Regions from separate parts of the Erwinia papayae genome, predicted to be linked through region 3. Evidence: predicted binding sites of a transcription regulator. Region 3 holds the regulator's gene; each other region holds the start of a gene.
The links. The regulator PurR, encoded in region 3, represses purine synthesis genes. The targets are predictions, from matches to a motif close to CANGCAAACGTTTGCNTG.

Region 1 (7,626 bases), 510 kb from region 3:
TGTCGAACTGCACATCCAGACGATGTTTGGAAACGTTAATACTGGGGATCTTCTCGGCACCCAGGCACACTTTAGCCATCGCGGTGACGGTCTCGGCAGGGTACTGACCGGCCGCCGTTTCAGCCGACAGCATCACCGCATCGGTGCCGTCCAGCACGGCGTTCGCCACGTCCATCACTTCAGCACGGGTCGGCATAGGATTGGTGATCATCGATTCCATCATCTGCGTGGCGGTGATCACCGATCGGTTCAGCTGGCGCGCCCGGCGGATCAGCGCCTTCTGGATCCCCACCAGTTCAGGATCGCCAATCTCGACGCCGAGATCGCCCCTTGCCACCATCACCACATCAGAGGCGAGGATAATGTCATCCATTGCTTCCTGGGTGGCAACCGCTTCAGCGCGTTCCACCTTGGAGACGATTTTTGCTTCGCATCCGGCTTCACGGGCGAGACGACGGGCATAGTTGAGGTCTTCACCACAGCGCGGGAACGACACGGCCAGGTAGTCACAGTTAATTTTTGCTGCGGTCAGGATGTCGGCTTTATCTTTTTCCGTCAGCGCTTCAGCAGACAGACCACCACCCAGTTTGTTGATGCCTTTATTATTGGAAAGCGGGCCCCCCACGGTAACTTCAGTGAAGACTTTCATCCCCTGAACCTCCAGCACCTTTAGCTGCACACGACCATCATCCAGCAGCAGGATGTCGCCGGGCACCACGTCAGCAGGCAGGCCTTTATAATCGATACCAACCTTCTCTTTGTCGCCTTCACCTTTGGCAAGACTGGCATCAAGTAAGAACCGGTCGCCCACGCTCAGAAAGACCTTTCCTTCTTTGAAGGTAGAAACGCGAATTTTTGGCCCCTGAAGATCGCCGAGGATGGCGACGTGGCGACCCAGTTTCGCCGCAATCTGCCGCACGCTGTCCGCACGTTGCATGTGGTTTTCCGGGGTGCCATGGGAGAAGTTAAGACGCACAACGTTGGCACCGGCAGCGATGATTTTTTCGAGGTTATTACCGCGATCGGTTGCCGGGCCTAAGGTGGTTACAATCTTGGTTCTTCTGAGACGTCTGGACATGTATGACTCCGTTGACTTTGAAAGGGGTGATGCCGGAGCAATCCCTGTAAAGGTTTAGTATTTTATAATATTCAGGCGATGTCTGTTGGCCTGTTGCCCATTTAACTACCGAAATCCGGGCCGGTCTGGCTGCGCTGTCAGGTCTTCCCTGTCGAATCGTGACTCCTTCAACGCCGCTTTGACACGTCTGAGATTGTCGCGGAATGTTGCACCGCGCCGTAGCGTGAAGCCGGTGGCAAGTACATCAATTATCGTAAGCTGTGCCAGTCGTGACACCACAGGCATATAAATATCAGTGTCTTCCGGCACATCAACATGTAACGCCAGCGTGGCAACACGTGCCAGTAATGAGTCTGGCGAGGTTATCGCCAGCACCGTTGCTCTGTTTTCCCGCGCAAGTTGTGCCAGTTCGACTAAATTTTTAGTGCGTCCGGTATAGGAAATAAGCACGATTACATCGTCTTCCGTACTGTTGATGCAGTGCATCCGCTGCATCACAATATCATCGGAACAGATGACAGGCACATTGAAGCGAAAAAATTTATTCATCGCATCCTGTGCCACCACGGCAGACGCGCCGAGGCCGAAAAAGGCAATTTTTTGAGACCGGGTCAGCAGGTCCACCGCGCGAGTGATGGCGACAGGATCCAGATTGTGGCGAACCCTGTCCAGACCTGCCATCGCCGATTCAAATATCTTGCCGGACCAGGTCTCCACGCTGTCGTTTTCGTCAATTACGCGGCTGACCCAGGGCGTGCCCGTCGTGGCAAGACTTTGCGCCAGCTGTAACTTAAAGTCCGGAAAGCCCCGGGTCTGTAAACGGTGACAGAAACGGTTGACGGTGGGTTCACTGACCCCAGCCTGGCGGGCCAGCAGGGCGATACTGAGATGGATTATCGTTTCGGGTGCGGCAACAATGGCGTCAGCCACTTTGCGCTCGGATTTGCTCAGATTTTCCAGCTGAGACTGAATTCTTTCCAGCATAGTCATAACGGTGTCCGCTGATACATTCTGGCGATTTCAACCAAAGGAGAAATCGATGTCATTTTGTAGAGAATATACAAGCGCGCTAAGGGCGGGGGCAGAGGACGGGTGCGCTTTGTCACGTTTTTTTGCCAGAATTTGAACTCTGTCCGGTTTTACCCGCGCAGGCCAGTCGACAAAAAACGATCAATGATCGCGCAATAAAAGAGCTGTTGACCGCCGTTAAAATTTGCACAATCTGGTTTCTCTGTGCGGCAGGCGTGCAGGTCGGTTTACGCGGAGCGAACAAAAGCAGTACATTGTACTGAAAGAAAATTACAATAAGAGCCTGAGTGTTACGGATTTAGCAGGTCAGGCTTATCCTGCAACGAGGAGAATATAATGGCGGTTACACAAACGGCCCAGGCATGCGATCTGGTCATTTTCGGTGCTAAAGGCGATCTTGCTCGCCGGAAACTGTTGCCATCCCTGTATCAGTTGGAAAAAGCCGGTCAGATTCATGAAGAGTCACGCATTATTGGCGTGGGAAGGGCGGACTGGGATAAAGCAGCCTGGACCAAGGTGGTGCGGGAAGCACTGGAAACCTTTATGAAGGAGAAGATTGATGAGGCACTCTGGGACAAACTGAGCAGCCGACTCGACTTCTGTAACCTGGACGTTAACGACACCAGCCATTTTACCAAACTGGGTAAAATGCTGGACCAGAAAAAACGCGTGACCATTAACTATTTTGCCATGCCGCCCGGCACGTTTGGTGCTATCTGCAAAGGTCTGGGCACTGCCAAACTTAATGCACAGCCAGCCCGTGTGGTGATGGAAAAGCCGTTGGGTACTTCACTGGAAACCTCCCAGGAAATTAACGATCAGGTCGGTGAATTTTTTGAAGAAAACCAGGTATTCCGCATTGACCATTATCTGGGTAAAGAGACGGTACTGAACCTGCTGGCACTGCGTTTTGCCAATTCGCTGTTTGCCTCAAACTGGGATAACCGCACCATCGACCACGTGCAGATCACCGTGGCAGAAGAAGTGGGTATCGAAGGACGCTGGGGATATTTTGATAAAGCGGGTCAGATGCGTGACATGATCCAGAACCATCTGTTACAGGTGCTGACCATGATTGCCATGTCACCACCCGCCGATCTTTCTGCCGACCGTATCCGTGATGAAAAGGTAAAAGTGCTGCGTTCGCTGCGTCGTATTGACCACACTAACGTGCGTGATAAAACCGTGCGTGGCCAGTATACCGCGGGCTTTGTGCAGGGTAAGAAAGTACCGGGTTACCTGGAAGAAGAAGACGCCAATAAAACCAGCAATACGGAAACCTTTGTCTCTATCCGCGTGGATATTGACGACTGGCGCTGGGCAGGCGTGCCTTTCTATCTGCGTACCGGTAAACGACTGCCAACCAAGTGTTCCGAAGTGGTGGTCTATTTCAAAAATCCAGCGCTCAACCTGTTCAAAGAATCCTGGCAGGAACTGCCACAGAACAAGCTGACCATCCGTTTACAGCCGGATGAAGGGGTTGAGATCCAGATCCTTAACAAGGTTCCCGGACTGGACCACAAACACAATCTGCAAACCACCAAGCTGGATCTGAGCTTCTCAGAAACCTTTAACCAGTCGCATCTGGCGGATGCCTACGAGCGTCTGTTACTGGAAACCATGCGCGGCATCCAGGCGTTGTTTGTTCGCCGTGATGAGGTGGAAGAAGCGTGGAAGTGGGTCGATTCAATCATGGAAGCCTGGGCGGCAGATAAAGAAGCGCCCAAGCCTTACCAGGCCGGCACCTGGGGACCGGTTGCCTCGGTGGCGATGATCACCCGTGATGGCCGTTCCTGGAATGAATTTGAGTAATTTCACGGTACGATAAGACCCGCTCCGGCGGGTTTTTTTATTGCTGAAAGATGATGCCCTGCGCCGACGTTAAAAAATAAACCGCTGTTTCAAAAAAAGTTCAATCACATGGACGTACCGGGCAACTGTCCTGTATGGTAGTGAACAACATCACTATCCAGACGCGTTGCGCGTCGCTTTAGCCAGTCACTCACACGGCTGGCAAGACAGGAGAAGCAGGTCGATGAGTAACTGGAAAATAAGTGCAGAACAGATCCTGACGACCGGCCCGGTTGTGCCGGTGATTGTGGTTAACAAGCTGGAACATGCGGTGCCAATGGCGAAGGCACTGGTGGCGGGCGGCGTGAAAGTGCTGGAAGTGACGCTGCGTACCGCCTGTGCGATGGAGGCGATAAAAGCGATGGTCAACGAGGTGCCGGAAGCTATCGTCGGCGCGGGCACGGTGCTGAATGCGGAGCAGTTAAAAGCAGTCACTGATGCAGGCGTGCAGTTTGCCATCAGTCCGGGTCTGACCGAACCGCTGCTGAAAGCTGCCGTAGCAGGTTCCGTGCCGTTGATCCCGGGCATCAGTACGGTTTCAGAGCTGATGACCGGGATGGATTACGGGCTGCGTGAGTTTAAGTTTTTCCCGGCGGAAGCCAACGGTGGCGTGAAGGCGTTGCAGGCAATTGGCGGACCCTTCCCGCAGGTACGCTTCTGTCCAACCGGCGGGATTTCACCGGCTAATTACCGTGATTATCTGGCCCTGAAAAGCGTGCTTTGTATTGGCGGCTCGTGGCTGGTGCCCGCCGATGCGCTGGAAGCCGGCGATTATGAACGCATTACCCGACTGGCGAAAGAAGCCGTTGCCGGTGCGGCTTAACGCTTCCGGACCAGCCGGTAAAGCGAGAAAGGATGGCAAACGCCATCCTTTCTTTATTGGCGGGACGAGGAAAAGAGCAGTGCGCCAGACCTTTATGCTTCTCAGCCGCTGACTTTGACGCCCGCTGCGCAGTTGATGGCACGTTGTACCGCATCAGCAATATCTTCACCGCTTGCCAGCGCAACCCCCATCCGCCGCTTACCGTGAATTTCAGGCTTGCCGAACAGACGCAGTTGCAGACCTGCCCCAAGCACGTCTGCCAGCTGTGCAAACTGCACGTTGTCGCTATCCAGTTCAGGCAGGATCACCGCAGTAGCCGCCGGACCATACTGGCGAACAGCGCCCACTGGCAGGCCGAGGAAGGCCCGGACATGCAGTGCGAACTCTGACAGGTCCTGCGAAATCAGCGTGACCATCCCGGTATCGTGTGGACGTGGAGAAACCTCGCTGAACACCACTTCATCACCACAGACAAACAGCTCAACGCCAAACAGGCCCTGACCACCCAGCGCGGTAACCACTTTTGCGGCGATCTCTTCAGCGCGTTGCAGGGCGAGGGCGCTCATCTGTTGGGGTTGCCATGATTCGCGGTAATCACCCTCTTCCTGACGGTGACCAATGGGGGCGCAGAAATGGATACCATCAACCGCGCTGACAGTCAGCAGAGTTATCTCAAAATCAAATTTCACCACACCTTCAACAATCACTTTCCCGGCCCCGGCGCGTCCACCCTGCTGGGCGTACTCCCAGGCTGCCTTCAGTTGTGAGGCTTCACGAATAAAACTTTGTCCTTTACCGGACGAGCTCATGACCGGCTTAACGATGCACGGGAAGCCAATTGCCTGTACGGCCTGATGAAAAGCCTGCTCATCATCGGCAAAGCGGTAATCTGAGGTGGGCAGGGAGAGCTCTTCAGCGGCCAGGCGACGAATGCCTTCGCGGTTCATGGTCAGACGGGCGGCACGCGCGGTCGGCACCACCTTTTGCCCCTGTTTTTCCAACTCAATCAGCATATCTGTCGCGATGGCTTCGATTTCTGGCACAATAAAATCAGGACGTTCTGACGCCACCAGGGCTTGCAGTGCTTCGCCATCCAGCATGTTGATGACATGGCTGCGATGCGCCACATGCATGGCGGGTGCGTCGGCATAGCGATCGACGGCAATGACTTCCACGCCCAGGCGCTGGCATTCCAGCGCGACTTCTTTGCCAAGTTCACCCGCTCCTAACAGCATTACACGCGTGGCGGCGGGGCGCAGCGCAGTACCAAGAGTTGTCATAATGTCTACCTGATTGGAAGGAAAAAAACGCGCGCAGTATAAACGAAAACGATTGCGCATACATCCGCTTTACGGGCTTGAGAAGGAAAATCATCGCTGTTATACTGTATGAAAATACAGTTAAATAAGGTGGGAACAATGGCTGTTGAAATAAAATATGTTGTGGTCAGAAAAGGTGAGGAAAAAATGACTTTCGCCAGTAAAAAAGAAGCCGATGCCTACGACAAAATGCTGGATATGGCGGAAGTCTTCTCCGACTGGCTTGGTGTGGCCCCGCTGACGATTGACGAAGAGCAGCGCGAAATACTCGGGCTGTTCCTCGCAGAGAATAAAGATGCCCTTGCACATATTCTGCGCACCAGCAAACAACCTGAGCGTGCAAATGTGAGCATGGAAGGTAACGACCTGAACCCGGCCGGGGAGCCCGATGCCGGGCAGGAAAGCGACACTCTGGCAGACGCCACGGATGAAGCAGAACCGAAGAACAAACTGAAAGCGATCGGTGCAGGCAAACCCTCCCGCGCCAGTAAGGTAGCCTGAGGTCAGCAAACGAAATCCGTCCGTTGCTGTGGTCCTCTCATCCGGGGCCTGCGGCTTTGGTGACCAGCAGTGTGCCGGGAGTCTGGCGTTGTGCTCCACGTCCTGCGTGCTGTTACCGTATTTTATGGGGTCACCACAGGAGTGTCGGCGACCAGTTTGTCCGATGAAGCGGGTTAACCTGTCGAACCGGCTCCGGAGCGTCGCCGGATTGGGCGACGTTATCCATTTCAGCACAGCGGCAGATTTATTCAGATGCCACAACATCGCTTCAGGGCAGACATGGCTTCTTTCGCCACGTCATGAGCTGCACGCTGATGCAGCTGGTCGTTAAAGACTTCCAGGCCAAGAGGCCCGTTGTATCCACCCTCTGCCAGATAATCCAGCAGGGTGTTCAGCGGGAAACACCCCTCGCCGGGTAACAGGCGCTTATGACGTGCGATGTCGACCAGCGCGTGCTCAGCGGGCAGGGCGGCGAGGTCGGACAGCTGTACCAGAAAGATTTTATCCATCGGGATCCCTGCCAGGTCTGCTACCGTGCGCCGACGGGCAAAGATGTGGAAAGCATCGACCACCAGACCAAGATTCGGCTTATCGATGCGCTGCACCAGCTGCCATGCTGCCGCAGTATTGTTAATGTGTGTACTCCATGCCATAGCTTCAAAGGCCACACTCAGTCCCCGCCTGCCTGCTTCATCAACCAGCCAGCGGATATCCTCCTCTTCGCGCCCGGCAAGACAATCATCAGCGGTTGATGCTGGCGTCAGCAGCGTGGTTGCACCGAGAGCCACTGCCGTATCCAGCATCACCAAAGCTTCATCACACTTTCGCTGACGAACGGCGTCCGGTGCGCCATCGAAATCCAGCAGCACCTGATAATCGGTAAATGCCAGATTTTTAGGCTGACCAGGTCAATAATCCCCGGCACGCCGCCGCCCGCTTTCTCCACATCCTGCCGCCAGAGTTCAATCTGACTGAAGCCCGCCTGCGCTGCGGCCTCAATTTTTTCTTCCGGTGTTCCCCCTAAA
Region 2 (7,626 bases), 830 kb from region 3:
TCGGCAGCAGGGTGAATGCCATCCGGCTGCATCCATTCGGGCTTGAGATAGACCTGTTCCATAAAAAAGGGCACCAAAGGAACGCTAAGCTCCTGAGCCAGTTTCGGGTAAATACCACTGAAGGATTCGGTGTATCGTCGCCCATAGTTGGCCGGCAAACGGATTTGCATCAGCAGCGGCTGGGCGTTGGCCGCTTTTACCTGGCTAATGATTTTACTGAGATCCTGCGCGATATTTTGCGGCGGAAAACCGCGTAATCCATCATTGCCCCCCAGTTCAATCAGTACCCAGCGCGGCTGATGTTGTTTCAGCAGGGCAGGCAGGCGAGCCAGTCCCTGAGTGGCAGTGTCGCCACTTATGCTACCGTTAACCACAGCTGGCGATTTTTGCCATTTATCATTGAGTAATGCTGGCCACGCGGCGCTGGCCGACATCCGGTAACCGGCGCTGAGGCTGTCGCCCAGCACCAGTAACGTATCTGCTGCGGCAGCACGCAGCGTCATCAGTAACATTAAAATCAGGAAAGGGTAATGCCAGCGGAAAACATTGTGGAAGTTCATTGTCTTAGTAAGTCCGTCGGTCAGGGTGAGCATCAGCTTTCCATCCTTACCGGAGTTGAGCTGGTTGTCAAACGGGCGGAAACTCTTGCCCTGATTGGTGAGTCCGGTTCCGGTAAATCGACCCTGCTGGGCATTCTGGCGGGCCTGGATGATGGTAGTGATGGTGAAGTATTTCTGCTTGGCTCGCCGTTACACCAGATGAATGAGGAGCAGCGGGCTGAACTGCGGGCGAAAAATATCGGCTTCGTTTTTCAGTCGTTTATGCTGGTCCCCACACTCAACGCGCTGGAAAACGTGCAGCTTCCCGCACTACTGCGTGGAGAGAGTGACCGCCAGAGTCGTGAGCAGGCCCGTAATCTGCTGGAACAGCTCGGACTGGCAGAACGTCTGACGCACTTGCCTTCGCAGCTTTCTGGCGGTGAGCAACAACGCGTTGCCCTTGCAAGAGCATTCAATGGTCGTCCTGCACTGCTGTTTGCGGATGAGCCGACCGGTAATCTGGACAGAAAAACCGGCGATCGCATTGCCGATCTGCTGTTTTCCCTCAACCGCGATTTTGCCACCACGCTGATTCTGGTCACCCATGATGAACAGCTGGCGGCACGCTGCGATCGCCGACTGCGGGTCCCCGATGGCAAGCTGTGGGAGGAAGCATGATCTGGCGTTGGTTCTGGCGTGAATGGAAATCACCTTCGCTGCTGATCGTCTGGCTGGCGCTGACCCTGGCGGTCGCCTGTGTACTGGCGCTGGGATCGCTCAGTGACAGGATGGAAAAAGGGCTGACTCAGCAAAGCCGTGACTTTATGGCCGGTGACCGGACGTTGCAGAGCCCGCGTGAAGTGCCACAGGAGTGGCTGGACGAAGCACGTAACAGCGGATTGCAGGTAGGTCGCCAGCTGACATTTATGACCATGACCTGGGCCGGAGAGACACCGCAGCTGGCTGCGGTTAAAGCGGTAGATAATGTCTATCCGATGTTTGGCACCCTGGCAACCAGTCCGGCGGGACTGAAACCGGCTGAAGGGACCGTTCTGGCGGCACCGCGCCTGCTGTCATTGCTTAACCTGAAAGCAGGCAACAATCTTGAGGTGGGCGATACAACCTTGCGTATTGCTGGCGAGGTGATTCAGGAGCCGGACGCCGGGTTTAATCCTTTCCAGACCGCGCCCCGGTTGCTGATGAATCTGGCGGATGTGGCAAAAACCGGCGCGATCCAGCCTGGTAGTCGCATTACCTGGCGCTATAAGTTTGGTGGTACGGCAGAACAGTTATCACATTATGACCGCTTTATCGACTCGCACATCAGCGCGGATCAGCGCTGGATAAGTACTGATAATTCGGACGATGCGTTGGGCAAATCCATGCAGCGTGCCAGGCAGTTTCTGCTGCTTTCAGCACTGCTGACCCTGATGCTGGCTGTTGCGGCGGTGACCGTCGCGATGAGCCACTACTGCCGTAGCCGCTATGATCTGGTGGCGGTGCTGAAAACGCTGGGGGCGAATCGTGCTGCTTTACGCAAGCTGATTGTGGGCCAGTGGCTGGCGGTGCTGCTGCTGGCTGTGGTGTCAGGCGGCATCATTGGACAGGCATTTGAATGGCTTTTGTTAAAGATGTTGCAGCCTGTTCTGCCTGGTCAACTGCCTGCTGCCAGCGCGTGGCCGTGGCTGTGGGCGACAGGCTCTTTGTTTGTCATCTCGCTGCTGGTCGGATTACGGCCTTATCGCTTACTGCTGGCGACTCAGCCATTGCGCGTACTGCGACGGGATGTGGTCGCCAGGCTCTGGCCGCTGAAATATTATCTTCCGGTGATGGCACTGATCGTGGTCGGGCTGCTGGCGTTGCTGGTGGGCGGCAGTAAGCTGCTCTGGGCGTTAGTCGGCGGGATTGTGCTGCTCTCACTATTGCTGGCTGGCATCGGCTGGCTGGCACTGATGCTGCTGAAACGCATCAGTTTAAGTAACCTGGCATTCAGGCTGGCTGTAAACCGCCTGCTGCGGCAGCCCTGGACCACCCTGAGTCAACTGGCGGCATTCTCCCTCTCTTTTATGTTGCTGGCGCTACTGTTAGTGATGCGTGGCGATCTGCTGGATCGCTGGCAGCAGCAGCTTCCTCCGGGAAGTCCGAATTACTTTTTGCTGAATCTGACTCAGGATCAGGTGCCGCAGGTGAAAGCCTTTCTCCAGCAGCAGCGAATTGAGCCACAAACCTTCTACCCGATTATCAGGGCACGACTGACGGAGATTAAGGGTAAGCCCGCCGATCCTACGCTGGATAATTCACTTAACCGTGAACTGAACCTTACTTGGCAGGCCGCATTGCCAGATCACAACCCGTTGACTGCCGGTAGCTGGCCGCCGCAGAAAGGTGAAGTATCAATGGAGGCGGCGCTGGCTGAGCGGCTTGGCGTTAAACCGGGCGATAAGCTGACTTTTACCGGCGATACACAGACGTTTTCGGCCACCATTACCAGCCTGCGCAAAGTTGACTGGGAAAGCCTCAAGCCCAATTTCTTTTTTATCTTCCCGCCGGGGGCGCTTGATGACCAGCCACAGACCTGGCTGACCAGCTTTCGTCTTGATGATAACAATGCGTTGCTGGCGCAACTGAATCGCCAGTTTCCGACGCTCAGCCTGCTTGATGTTGGCAGCATTTTGCGACAGATAGGTCAGGTGCTGGCTCAGGTCAGTCAGGCACTGGAGATTATGGTGGTGCTGGTAACTGCCTGTGGTGTGCTGTTGTTAATGGCGCAGGTGCAGGTCGGAATGCGTCAGCGTCGGCAGGAACTGATCGTCTGGCGCACGCTGGGCGCGGGTAAAAAACTGCTGCGTGGCACTCTGTGGTATGAGTTTGCCCTGCTGGGGCTGGTGTCAGGCATTGCTGCTGCCATTGGCGCAGAAGCGGCTTTATGGGGATTGCAGCGCAAAGTGTTTGATTTTCCCTGGCAGCCGGATGTGATGTTATGGCTGACGCTACCCTTAACCGGGGCGCTGTTACTGTCGCTCTGCAGTGGCTGGCTGGGTATCCGGTTACTGAAAGGGAAAGCGTTGTTCAGAAATTATCACGCGGAGTAGCTTCATCGCGTCCCTCACCAGTTAGTGAAGGACGCGCAGGCTTTTTAAACCGGGCCGGGAGTCAGTGAAACTGTGCCACGGAGGCGATTTTAGTGGTTTATCAATCCAGGCGGGCATCCTGTAGTTTTTCGACCGCCCAGCCAATACCACTGGCATATTCTTCCGGCAGTTGAGGTAGCAGGTCATGAAGCGTGGCCTGCAATGCGTCCGAACTGACATCTGACAGGTTCAGGTGACCAACTTTACGCCCCGGACGGACCTCTTTTTCATACCAGTGCAGATGGACCAGCGGCAGGCTCAGCCAGTCGCGGTTGACCGCTGTGCCAATCAGATTAACCATCACCGAAGGCGTGCTGACCACCGGCTGCGGCAGCGGTAAATTCAGAATGGCCCGCAGGTGCAGTTCAAACTGGCTGATGGATGCGCCATTTTGCGTCCAGTGGCCGCTGTTGTGCACACGGGGAGCCAGCTCATTGATCAGCAAACCTTCCGGAACCACGAAGCACTCCACCGCCATCACGCCGACATAGTTCAGTTCGTTCATAATGGCTGAAAGCATGGTTTCAGCCTGCTGTTGCTGAGTCTTGTCCGGATGGGGGAATGCCACGCTGGTGCGCAGAATGCCTTCCTGGTGCAGATTATGAGTCAGCGGATAAAACACCGTGTCGCCATTATGTCCACGAGCACCCACCAGCGACACCTCAGCGGAAAAATTGATCCCCTGCTCGACGATGCATTCACCGTAACACTCGGCTGGCAGTGAGCTGCTGTCATTTTTGCGCAGACGCCACTGGCCGCGTCCGTCGTAGCCGCCAGTACGGCGCTTGACGATAGCCAGTTCACCCAGCGTGGCGAATACCTGTGACCATTCACTGCTGTCCGCCAGCAACTGCCAGGGCGCGGTGGGTAAGCCCAGTTGATCCAGCAACTGTTTTTGTGTCAGACGATCGGCAAGACGAGGAAAAATATCGCGGTTAACAAAGGCGTTGTGATCGGCCAGTTCACGGGTCAGGGCGGTTTCCGGCCAGCGTTCGATCTCTGCGGTGATCACGCTTTGCTGGATCGGTAGTGCTTCGGGTTCGGCATCCAGCCCGACCGGATGGACAGTGATACCCAGCGGTTCCCCTGCCTGGCGCAGCATCCTGCCCAACTGTCCGTTACCTAATACGCAAACCGGCTTCATGCTTCCTCCTGCGGATCGGGATTATTCAGCACTTCATCCGTCTGCTTTTGCCGCCAGTCGTCGAGGCGGGAGGCCAGTTGGTTGTCATGCAGTGCCAGAATTTGTGCTGCCAGCAGCGCGGCGTTGGCGGCGCCCGCTTTGCCAATTGCCAGCGTCCCGACCGGAATACCGCGAGGCATCTGCACAATGGAGTAGAGACTGTCGACACCGCTCAGCGCTGCACTCTGAACCGGCACGCCCAGCACCGGCACCAGCGTCTTCGCCGCCAGCATGCCCGGCAGATGTGCTGCGCCACCCGCGCCTGCAATGATCACCTGAAAACCGTTTTCAGCTGCCTGTTCGGCAAAACTGAACAGTTTGTCTGGCGTGCGGTGTGCTGAAACCACTTCACAATGAAAAGGCACGGCCAGGTTGGTGAGAATGTCGGCGGCAAATTGCATGGTTGCCCAGTCACTTTTGGAACCCATAACAATGGCAATACGGGCCGGTGCAGCATTGGAAGACATGCGGGTGAGACTCCTGTGATTGTACAAACGTCATCTTCAGGTCGGTTACGCCATCAGATGGGAAGGGCAGAGAGAATACCATGACTGCACGGTGAGGAAAACGGTTGCGTGGGCGTCAGTAAAGCAATCGCGCGGCTCTTTATTTCTCAAAAGGAAAGGAAATCAGCGTGGTTTCGCTTTCGCTTACGCGGATTAACCAGCCTTCGTGATGCCATGCGCCGGATACCAGCCTTTGGGCGGGTTGTCCGTTGACCGTCAGTTGATGGATCGCGGGGCGATGTGTGTGGCCGTGAATCAGATAGTGCACATCATGGTGGGTCATGGTGCGGATAACCGCATCCTGATTCACGTCCATGATGGCCGAATCTTTGCCACGATTGGCCTGCTTGCTGTCAGCCCGCATTCGGGTGGCTATACGCTTACGAATAAACAAAGGCAGGGTAAGAAACAGCTTTTGCAGCCAGCGCTGATGAACTTTGCGGCGAAAGCGTTGGTAGGCCAGATCGTCGGTGCACAATGTATCGCCGTGCATAATCAGAATACGTTTGCCGTAGAGAGCCAATACTTTTTCTTCTGGCAGCAGTGTCATCCCGCAGGCAGCTGCATAATTTTTACCCAGCAGAAAATCACGATTGCCGTGGATAAAGTAACAGGGAATACCGGCCTGGGTTAATGCTGACAGAGCAGTGGCGATTTGGGTATGTAGCGGTTGGGCAAAATCATCACCAATCCAGGCTTCAAACAGGTCGCCAAGAATATATAAGGCTTCTGCCTGACAGGCTTCACGTTGCAAAAAGGCAAGAAAACCGGCGGTGATTGCCGGTTCTTCTTTACACAGATGGAGATCTGCGATGAACAGCGTATGAGGCATTATTCGCTGACGGTAACGTTCTGAATGACCACGTCATCTTTTGGCACATCCTGATGCATGCCGCTGCGACCGGTTGCCACCGCTTTGATTTTTTCTACCACGTCCATGCCTTCAACCACTTCAGCAAACACGCAGTAACCCCAGCCTTGCAGGCTTTCATCACGGAAGTTCAGAAAATCGTTATCTGCCACGTTGATAAAGAACTGTGCGGTTGCAGAGTGTGGTGCCTGAGTACGGGCCATTGCCAGCGTACCTTTGGTGTTTTTCAGACCATTATTGGCTTCGTTGCGAATTTCTTCTTTGGTTGCTTTCTGATTCATACCCGGCTCAAAACCGCCGCCCTGAATCATAAATCCGTTAATGACACGGTGGAAAATGGTGTTGTTGTAAAAACCTTCACGGCAATAGTCCAGGAAGTTTTTGACGGTAGCCGGTGCTTTATCATCAAAGGTTTTGATAACGATATCGCCATGATTAGTCTGGAAAGTGACCATATTTTCATCCTGTCCGGGTTCAAGTAATTAATGGTTAGCCGGTGCCGCCTGATTGCTGGCGTGGCACATTTCAGCAGACCGTTCTTATATCACAAAATGTGATGACGAGTCAGCATTGCTGCATAAAGCCCTGACAGCACAACCTTGTTTTGCATGGCGCTTGCGTTAACAATGCGTCAGAATAGACGTTTCACACGTCATCCCCGCACACGCTAAAAAAAACGGAATGTGTCAATGCTTAAGATTTTCAACACCCTGAGTCGCCAGAAAGAGGAATTTAAACCGATCAATGCCGGACAAATCGGTATGTACGTGTGTGGCATTACCGTTTACGACCTTTGTCATATTGGCCATGGTCGCACTTTTGTCGCCTTCGATGTGGTGGCCCGCTATCTGCGCTATCTGGGCTATTCGTTGAAATATGTCCGTAATATTACCGACATTGATGACAAAATTATCAAGCGCGCCAGTGAAAATAAGCAAATTATTCAGCAGCTTACTGATGGCATGATCGCTGAAATGCACAAGGATTTTAAAGCGCTGAACATTCTGCCGCCGGATCTTGAACCCCGCGCCACTCAGCACATTAACGACATCATTGAACTGGTCAGCAAACTGATTGATCGTCAACACGCTTATGTCGCCAGCAACGGCGACGTGATGTTTTCGGTTGAAAGTGATGCCGACTACGGTTTGCTCTCCCGTCAGGATCTTGAGCAGTTACAGGCTGGTGCCCGGGTTGAAGTCAGCGCCGAGGTGAAGCGTAATCCAATGGATTTCGTGCTGTGGAAAATGTCGAAAGCGGGCGAGCCATGCTGGCCTTCACCCTGGGGAGACGGTCGCCCTGGCTGGCATATTGAGTGTTCAGCGATGAACTGCAAACAGCTGGGAACACATTTCGATATTCACGGCGGGGGTTCGGATCTGATGTTTCCGCATCA
Region 3 (7,626 bases):
AGTAAGCAGGGCTGTCAACGATGGCAGCCCTGTCAGCCAGAGATCAGTGTGGAACCCGTAGCCCTCCCTCCTGCCCGTGAGAGAAGACAATCTGCCACAGCTGAATATCACGCGATCTGAACGCGCCGGCACAGGCGTTCAGATAGTAGCTGAACATCCTGCGAAAGCGTTCGTCATAATTGTCAGCCAGTTTTGCCCAGTTATCGCTAAACCGCTGATACCAGGCCATCAGCGTCATATCATAATCAGCGCCAAAATTATGCCAGTCCTCCATAACAAAACAGGGTTCGCAGGCTTCGGCGATATGTTGTACAGAGGGCAGACAGCCATTAGGGAAGATGTATTTGTTAATCCATGGATCGAGCTTGTCATTGGTCCTGTTAGCCCCAATGGTATGCAACAAAAAAAGGCCGTCTGCTTTAAGATTTCGATTCACTATCCCAAAATAGGTGCCATAGTTGCGTGGGCCAACATGTTCGAACATACCGACGGAAACAATTCGGTCAAACTGCTGATTTAAGTCGCGATAATCCTGCAAAAGAATTGTGACATCCAGCCCTTCGCACCGCTGCTGCGCCAGCTTTTGTTGTTCAGCAGAAATGGTCACCCCATAAACACTGACACCATAATGACGCGCGGCATATTCCGCCAGACCACCCCAACCGCAGCCAATATCCAGTAATGACATACCCTGTTTAAGCTGAAGCTTCTCACAAATCATTTTCAGTTTTGCCTGCTGGGCCTCCTGCAACGTTTCGGCATCTTTCCAGTAACCGCAGGAGTATTGCATGTGGGAATCGAGCATCAGAGTGAAAAGATCGTTGCCGAGATCGTAGTGTTCTTTACCCACTATCCAGGCGCGTTTAGGTGACTGAAGATTGATCAGGCGTGCTGCGGCAACACGCAAAGTATCTCTGAGATGATGAGGAAGCTGTTGATCCAGTCTGGCCAGCAAGACCCGATGAAAAAAAATATCCAGCCGTTCACACTGCCACCAGCCGTCCATATAACTCTCACCCAGGCCGAGTGAACCTTCCTGTAAAACTCGCCTGAAGAAATGGCTGTTTTTAATCTGGATGTCCCACGGACGACTGCCATTAATCGTGATATCGGCAGCGTGCAACATCTCCCTGACGATGCGATACCAGTGATTCTCTACCAGGTTCACTTCTTCTATGCAGGATGTACTCATAGCTTCTCCACCACGCTGTGTGATTGAAACCTGAGAAACAGAATAGTCAATTTCTACAGGATTGTGAGAAAACGCACAGAATTACCGTGCGCAGCATATCGGCAGTTACAGAGGATTGAATTGAAACCTACAGGGTATCAGCAGGCGTCATGGAAGAGTGAAACCTGGACCACCCTGTCAGGATTCGAAAATGATAAAGAGTTGTTATTTTTTAAGCCGGAGACAAGTATATGCTCACCTCCGGCAATATTCAATGGCTTATGATTAGCTTGCTACGTAATTTTTGGAGCTCAGTGCCTGCTGTTGGCGGTTGAAAATGCCATCCGGGCTGCCGTTGTTCGCTGTAAAATATAGCCAGTAATGACCAGAAAAACCGTAGCCAGCATAATCACGGAAGTGGTAAGAAGCGGGGTGCTGATAAAGCCAGAGGTGATAAGACTGGCGACACAACATAACCCAAGTTGCAAAGTATTTTGCAGGGCGGCAGCTTTGCCGCTGGCCTGTGGAAAAGCAAGTAACGCGCTGGCGACGACCAGAGGGTAAATCGCCCCATTAGCCAGAGCCATAAAACAGAATGGCAACATCAGTGCCATTACCGACGGTGTTTCCATCCGGGCAGCGAAGAAAAAGAAAAGGATACTGCATACATATATTCCCAGTAACCACGGTAACAGAGTGGCACCCGAAGCTTGCCTGAGCAGTGCCCGACAACCATAGCCTCCCAGCATAAAGGCCAGCGTCTGAGGGATATAGCTCAGACCGATGTCGCCGGGTGACATACCCAGATCGGTGAGGATAAACGGGGAGGCAGTCAACCAGGTAAAGAAGCTGGCAGAGCAGGCGGCATAAATCAATACGTTACCCCTGTACAGCGGCGTTTTCAGCAGGGTCAGGAAACGGATTTTCTCGTTTTTCGTGGGGGTGCTGCCAGATGGTGCAGGGGAAAGAAACAGCGTAAAAAGCAACAGGCACAAAGCGATCAGCAGCAGAACAACAAAAATTGCCCGCCAGGTGTAGTGATTGAGCAGCCATGCACCAAGCAGTGGGGCCAGTGCTGGCGAGAGGGCAACCAGCGGCATAATGGTGGCAAACATGCGGTTAGCCTGAGCCTCAGAGTAGCGGTCAATGACCAGCGCCTGCCAGGTTACCGCAGCGGCACAGACGCCAACGGCTTGCAAAAATCGCCATGCCAGCAGGGCAGTGGCAGAGCTGACCCACCACATTGCCGCACAACTGATAACAAATAATCCTAATCCCATCAGCAGGACCGGTTTCCGACCAATGCGATCGGAGAGCGGCCCCCAGAACAGCTGCGCGCTGGCGAATCCTGCCAAGAAGAGGCTGAGGCTTGCCCCAACCATTCCGGCACTGGTGTTCAGATCCTGCTGCATCACCCCAAAGGCGGGCAGGTACATATCGGTGGCCAGAAACCCGGACACGCTGAGCAGGGCAAGATAAACGGTAAATCCTTTTGATGACATGGATGCACTCTTCAGTCAGGTAAATAAAACGCTGCGCAGTGTAACGGGGTGGCAAAGCGGTTGTGAAACGGTAATATTTGCGGTTTGTATTCAAAAATATTGCAGGCAGATTATGTGGTCAGAACACTCTCTGGAAGTGGTTGATGCGGTAGCAAGGACCGGCAGCTTTACTGCTGCAGCCGCAGAACTGCATCGTGTCCCGTCAGCCATCAGCTATACTGTCCGCCAGCTGGAGGAGTGGCTGGCTGTCGCCCTCTTTGTCAGACGTCACCGCGACGTCGTGCTGACCGATGCAGGGCATTTTTTTGTCAGGGAAGGACGAGCTGTTATCAAAAAAATGCTTGCCACCCGACGTCAGTGCCAGCAGGTGGCCAACGGCTGGCGCGGTCAGATTAATATTGCCGTGGACTGCATTGTCAAACCAGCCAGAACCCGGCAGCTGGTGATTGATTTCTATCGACATTTTCCCGACATGGAACTGCATCTGTCAGCAGAAGTATTTAATGGTGTCTGGGATGCGCTGGCAGATGGGCGGGTGGATGTGGCGATTGGGGCAACTCAGGCTATTCCGGTTGGTGGACGTTTTGCTTTTCGCAGCATGGGAATGCTTGGCTGGCATTGCGTGGTAGAGGCCGGGCACCCCCTTGCTCAGCTTCAGGGGCCGGTCAGTGAGGAGAGCATACGTGCATGGCCTTCTCTCGGTCTGGAGGACACCTCCCGTTCTCTAACCAGAAGAACGACCTGGACCCTGGATAATCAGCGCCGGATGGTGGTGCCAGACTGGGAAAGCGGCATTGACTGTCTGTTATCCGGATTATGTGTGGGAATGGTGCCTGCGCATCTTTCGCGCCCCCTTATAAGCAGGGGAGCACTCAAAGTTTTGCAGCTGGAAACGGTTTTTCCTGACAGCCCCTGCTGTGTGAGTTGGTCAGAACAAACGGCCTCACCTGCGTTGAGCTGGCTACTGGATTATCTGGGAGATACCGACACCTTGAACAGCGAATGGCTTGCGGAAGAGATATAAACCCACCGGTCTGCCATGTCCGTTTTTACTGTTCAGGCGCTGCTCTGTACGTCAGAGCTGTGGCTGGTGAAGCGGCCGCCCCTGACATCAGAGGCGGTATAAGAATTATTGCCGGTGTTTCCTGAAAGGACCATCAGCCACCGAGCGACGTTCAATCAGTGTGGGGTGCACTTCAATTGTTTGTGGTTCTTCACGTTTGCTGGTTATACGATCCAGCAGCATAGCAAAAGCGGTTTCACCCAGCTGTTCCTTAGGCTGATGAATCGTGGTCAGTGAAGGAGCAAAAAAACGAGCGTTACGCACATTATCATACCCGATCACCGAAATATCCTGTGGGACACGCAGCCCCATTTCATCTGCTGCGCATATCGCTCCCATTGCCATAATGTCACCGCCACAGAACACTGCACTGGGGCGCTGTTTTTGTGAGAGGATTTGCTGCATAGCGTGGTAGCCGGATTCCGGCTCAAAATCACCCTGAACCAGCCACTCTTCCCGTAACGGAATATCCGCTTCAGCAAGGGCTTTAAGGAATCCAGCATGGCGTCCACCTCCGGTATTCCGTTCCATCTGACCGGGGATCACTCCGATGTCGCGGTGACCACGGTCGATCAGATAGCGGCCTGCCAGGTAGCCGCCTTCAAAGGCATTATCCAGTACGGTATCGGTAAAATCGCCGCGCGATTCGCCCCAGTCCATCACTACCATTGGAATATGACGACTCTCTTCCAGTAAGGTAATTAACGGCGCAGGATATTCAGAACACATGACCAACAGACCATCTACCCGCTTCTGCGCCATCATAGAGAGATAGGCCTGCTGTTTTTGCAGGTCATTATGGGCATTACCTAAAATCAGGGTATAGCCTTTCTCAAAGCAGCAATTTTCTACCGCCTCAATAATCTCAGCAAAGTAGGGCGCTTCGCTTGAGGTGGCTAACAGGCCTATGGTTTTAGTGTTATTCACCTTCAGGCTGCGGGCGACTGCACTGGGAGAGTAATGTAATTCTTTGATGGCACTCCACACGGCTTCTCGCGTTTCTTCAGCGACAAAGCGGGTTTTATTAATAACGTGGGAAACGGTGGTGGTTGATACGCCCGCACGTCTGGCCACATCTTTTATTGTTGCCATTAACTCGCTACTCCTGGATATCTCGTAACTTACTGATAATTAGTTTGTTAAACGATTGCTTCAAATACAAAAACCTGATGTCTGTTAACAAAGCTATACGGTGTCTTGCGGAGACATCAGAAAGGGAAAAGGTCTGTGCCAGAAAATGAATATGAACGATACGGTGACCTGAAGTAATGCGTAAGAATTCTAACAAGCCTGAGCAGAGAAAACGAGATTTTTACTGGCAACTATGGGAAAATCAATGACGCCATAAACGCTGTGGTTATCGAGGGTAACAGATGGATACCAATCTTAAATTTTCACTACTGACAACCATCGGCGCTTTACTGATGATTGTTGCATTCAGCTTCACCGCAGTGCTGCACTGAAAAAATAAGGCCGCTCCCCGGAACGGCCTTGAGAGTGAATCAGCGAATAGTTTTTGGCGTCATCATCCGGCGTGCACCAATATAGTGGCGTTGCCAGTAATCTTCGCTTAGTGCGCTGACCTGAATATCTTTGCCGGTTCGCGGCGACTGAATAAATTTACCATTACCCAGATAAACCCCAACATGATCGGCAGTACCGCGGCCATTTATACGAAAAAAAACCAGATCGCCTTTTTCGAGATCGTCACGTCTGATCGAAGCCGCATCGCGCAGATGGTACATCTCATTGGCCGTGCGTGGAATTTTGAATTTCACCAGATCTTTATAAGCGTACCAGACCAGACCGCTGCAATCGAAACCGGTTTTCGGCGATGTTCCGCCCCACTGATAAGGTTTACCCAGCTGGCCCATCAGTTTGTTCATCGCCGTTTCACGTGCTTTCTGGTAGCGGGCGCGGTGTGCTCTGCTGAGCTTCAGCGGGGCAACACTGTAAGCCATCTCATCCGGCTGCACTACCGTATTGCCGTGATGGCGCCCATATCGTCTTTTATACACCGGCAATGTTTCTTTAACTGATGCGGTTGTTACATTTACCCTGACGGTATTGCGTTTTTTTAGTTTGAATTTATTGACCGCAGTCAGACGGGATTTTTTGCTACTGACTTCTTTTACTTTGCTGGAACTGCTTTTCACCGGACGTCGCTTACGCCGTTCATCTTCTCGTGCCGTGGTGTTGCTGTCAGTTTTGTGGTGATTAGCATTAACAGGGGTATGGGGCGATGCGTGCGCCATATTGAAAAACAGCTGAGCTGTAGCCAGCATGATAAGCGTGATGAGTAAACGCATCGTTACCGTTAGCAGTTTATGCTCCCGCCGGGGCCGGAGCGTGGTTGAATTAGGATATCTTTCAGATTGACAGTCCGATTCTAATCGAACTTCCTGGTCAAAGTTAACACCTTTTTTGTTTCAGGAATGCATAACACGTAAAAGCTGTAAAAATGACATTAAATGGCACTGTTAATGCGCAGCATTTGTACTCAGATTATGCGTGCAGGTAATAAAAGTGTTTGTAATCGTATTTTAATCAGGATGTTAACAGGTATCTTCCTGGTGGACTTTTACCCTGAATAAAATGTCGTTTTAACGTTGGTTCATAATCGCTACAATAATAAGACACGAAGTATCCGCTGAAGGAAGCTATTTATGAGTACTGTTGAGAAAATTGAGCGTCAGATAGCAGAAAACCCCATTCTGCTTTATATGAAAGGCTCGCCAAAACTGCCGAGCTGTGGCTTTTCTGCTCAGGCTGTGCAGGCACTTTCTGCCTGTGGTGAGCGTTTTGCCTATGTTGATATTCTACAGAATCCGGAAATTCGTGCTGAACTGCCTAAATATGCTAACTGGCCGACTTTCCCTCAACTGTGGGTTGATGGTGAGCTGGTTGGCGGCTGCGATATTATTATCGAAATGTATCAGCGTGGTGAACTGCAACAGCTGATCAAAGAAACGGCGCAAAAATATCCCGCAGCACCGGCTGAATAAACCACTCCCGGGCGATAAAAAGGGCAGGTAAACAACGGTTTCCTGCCCTTAAACACCTCTGCAACCATGACGCTTTCCCGCCATTGTTGAATAAGCCATATAAAAGCGCACGATGTAAGTGACAGTGTCACTCCTTGCTCGTTGTTTCTGCCTGAGCCAGAGGCCAGCCTCCCAGACGTTTCCAGCGGTTTACCAGCTCGCAAAACAGATCCGCTGTTTGCTCGGTGTCATACAGCGCAGAGTGGGCCTGACTACTGTCGAATGGCATACCGGCAGCGATGCAGGCTTTAGCCAGTACCGTCTGACCCAGAACCAGCCCGCTAAGTGCAGCAGTGTCGAAGGTCACAAAGGGATGAAATGGATTTCGTTTAAGACCCGCTCTGTCTGCGGCAGCATTAACGAAATTCAGATCAAACGTGGCATTGTGCGCCACCATAATTGCCCGGCTACAGCCCTGATCTTTAATACCTTTACGAATCAGTTTAAAGATAGCGTTTAACGCTGTGTATTCACTGACCGCATCGCGGAGTGGATTGTGAGGATCGATGCCATTAAAAGCCAGAGCTTCTGGTTGCAGCACCGAGCCTTCGAACGGTTCAATATGAAAATGCATTGTCTGATCTTTCTCCAGCCAGCCGTGTTGATCCATTTTCAGCGTAACGGCGGCCACTTCCAGTAATGCATTACTTCTGGCGTCAAACCCGGCCGTTTCCACATCAATGACTACCGGATAAAAACCGCGAAAACGGCTGCTGAGGCTATTCAGTTCGTTCGAATCAGACATCGGGATCTCACAGGGGGAAAAATGGCAGCGCGTATTATGGCAAATTTTGTCATTCGTTGCAGCATGGGAAGGGGAAAGGGGATGCCGGTGGCATCCCGCAG

Region 1: the regulator PurR is predicted to act here: its motif matches at 6,103-6,120, upstream of purT (formate-dependent phosphoribosylglycinamide formyltransferase).
Region 2: the regulator PurR is predicted to act here: its motif matches at 5,414-5,431, upstream of purE (5-(carboxyamino)imidazole ribonucleotide mutase).

What each region holds. Positions count from the first base shown of each region.
Region 1 is NZ_JBZCHT010000009.1:686,808-694,433, forward strand. It holds gene pyk (pyruvate kinase) at 1-1,078, opposite strand, end outside; gene AC3RPL_RS07975 (MurR/RpiR family transcriptional regulator) at 1,184-2,068, opposite strand; gene zwf (glucose-6-phosphate dehydrogenase) at 2,444-3,919, shown strand; gene AC3RPL_RS07985 (bifunctional 4-hydroxy-2-oxoglutarate aldolase/2-dehydro-3-deoxy-phosphogluconate aldolase) at 4,143-4,781, shown strand; gene purT (formate-dependent phosphoribosylglycinamide formyltransferase) at 4,883-6,061, opposite strand; gene AC3RPL_RS07995 (YebG family protein) at 6,200-6,601, shown strand; partial or broken gene AC3RPL_RS08000 (sugar phosphate isomerase/epimerase family protein) at 6,850-7,626, opposite strand, start outside.
Region 2 is NZ_JBZCHT010000009.1:2,035,559-2,043,184, reverse strand. It holds gene tesA (multifunctional acyl-CoA thioesterase I/protease I/lysophospholipase L1) at 1-560, opposite strand, end outside; gene ybbA (putative ABC transporter ATP-binding protein YbbA) at 531-1,217, shown strand; gene ybbP (putative ABC transporter permease subunit YbbP) at 1,214-3,631, shown strand; gene purK (5-(carboxyamino)imidazole ribonucleotide synthase) at 3,732-4,814, opposite strand; gene purE (5-(carboxyamino)imidazole ribonucleotide mutase) at 4,811-5,320, opposite strand; gene lpxH (UDP-2,3-diacylglucosamine diphosphatase) at 5,460-6,191, opposite strand; gene ppiB (peptidylprolyl isomerase B) at 6,191-6,685, opposite strand; gene cysS (cysteine--tRNA ligase) at 6,920-7,626, shown strand, end outside.
Region 3 is NZ_JBZCHT010000009.1:1,201,262-1,208,887, reverse strand. It holds gene AC3RPL_RS10560 (riboflavin synthase subunit alpha) at 1-5, shown strand, start outside; gene cfa (cyclopropane fatty acyl phospholipid synthase) at 44-1,192, opposite strand; gene punC (purine nucleoside transporter PunC) at 1,483-2,673, opposite strand; gene punR (DNA-binding transcriptional activator PunR) at 2,786-3,697, shown strand; gene purR (HTH-type transcriptional repressor PurR) at 3,803-4,828, opposite strand; gene cydH (cytochrome bd-I oxidase subunit CydH) at 5,110-5,199, shown strand; gene AC3RPL_RS10530 (C40 family peptidase) at 5,239-6,045, opposite strand; gene AC3RPL_RS10525 (Grx4 family monothiol glutaredoxin) at 6,403-6,741, shown strand; gene rnt (ribonuclease T) at 6,869-7,525, opposite strand.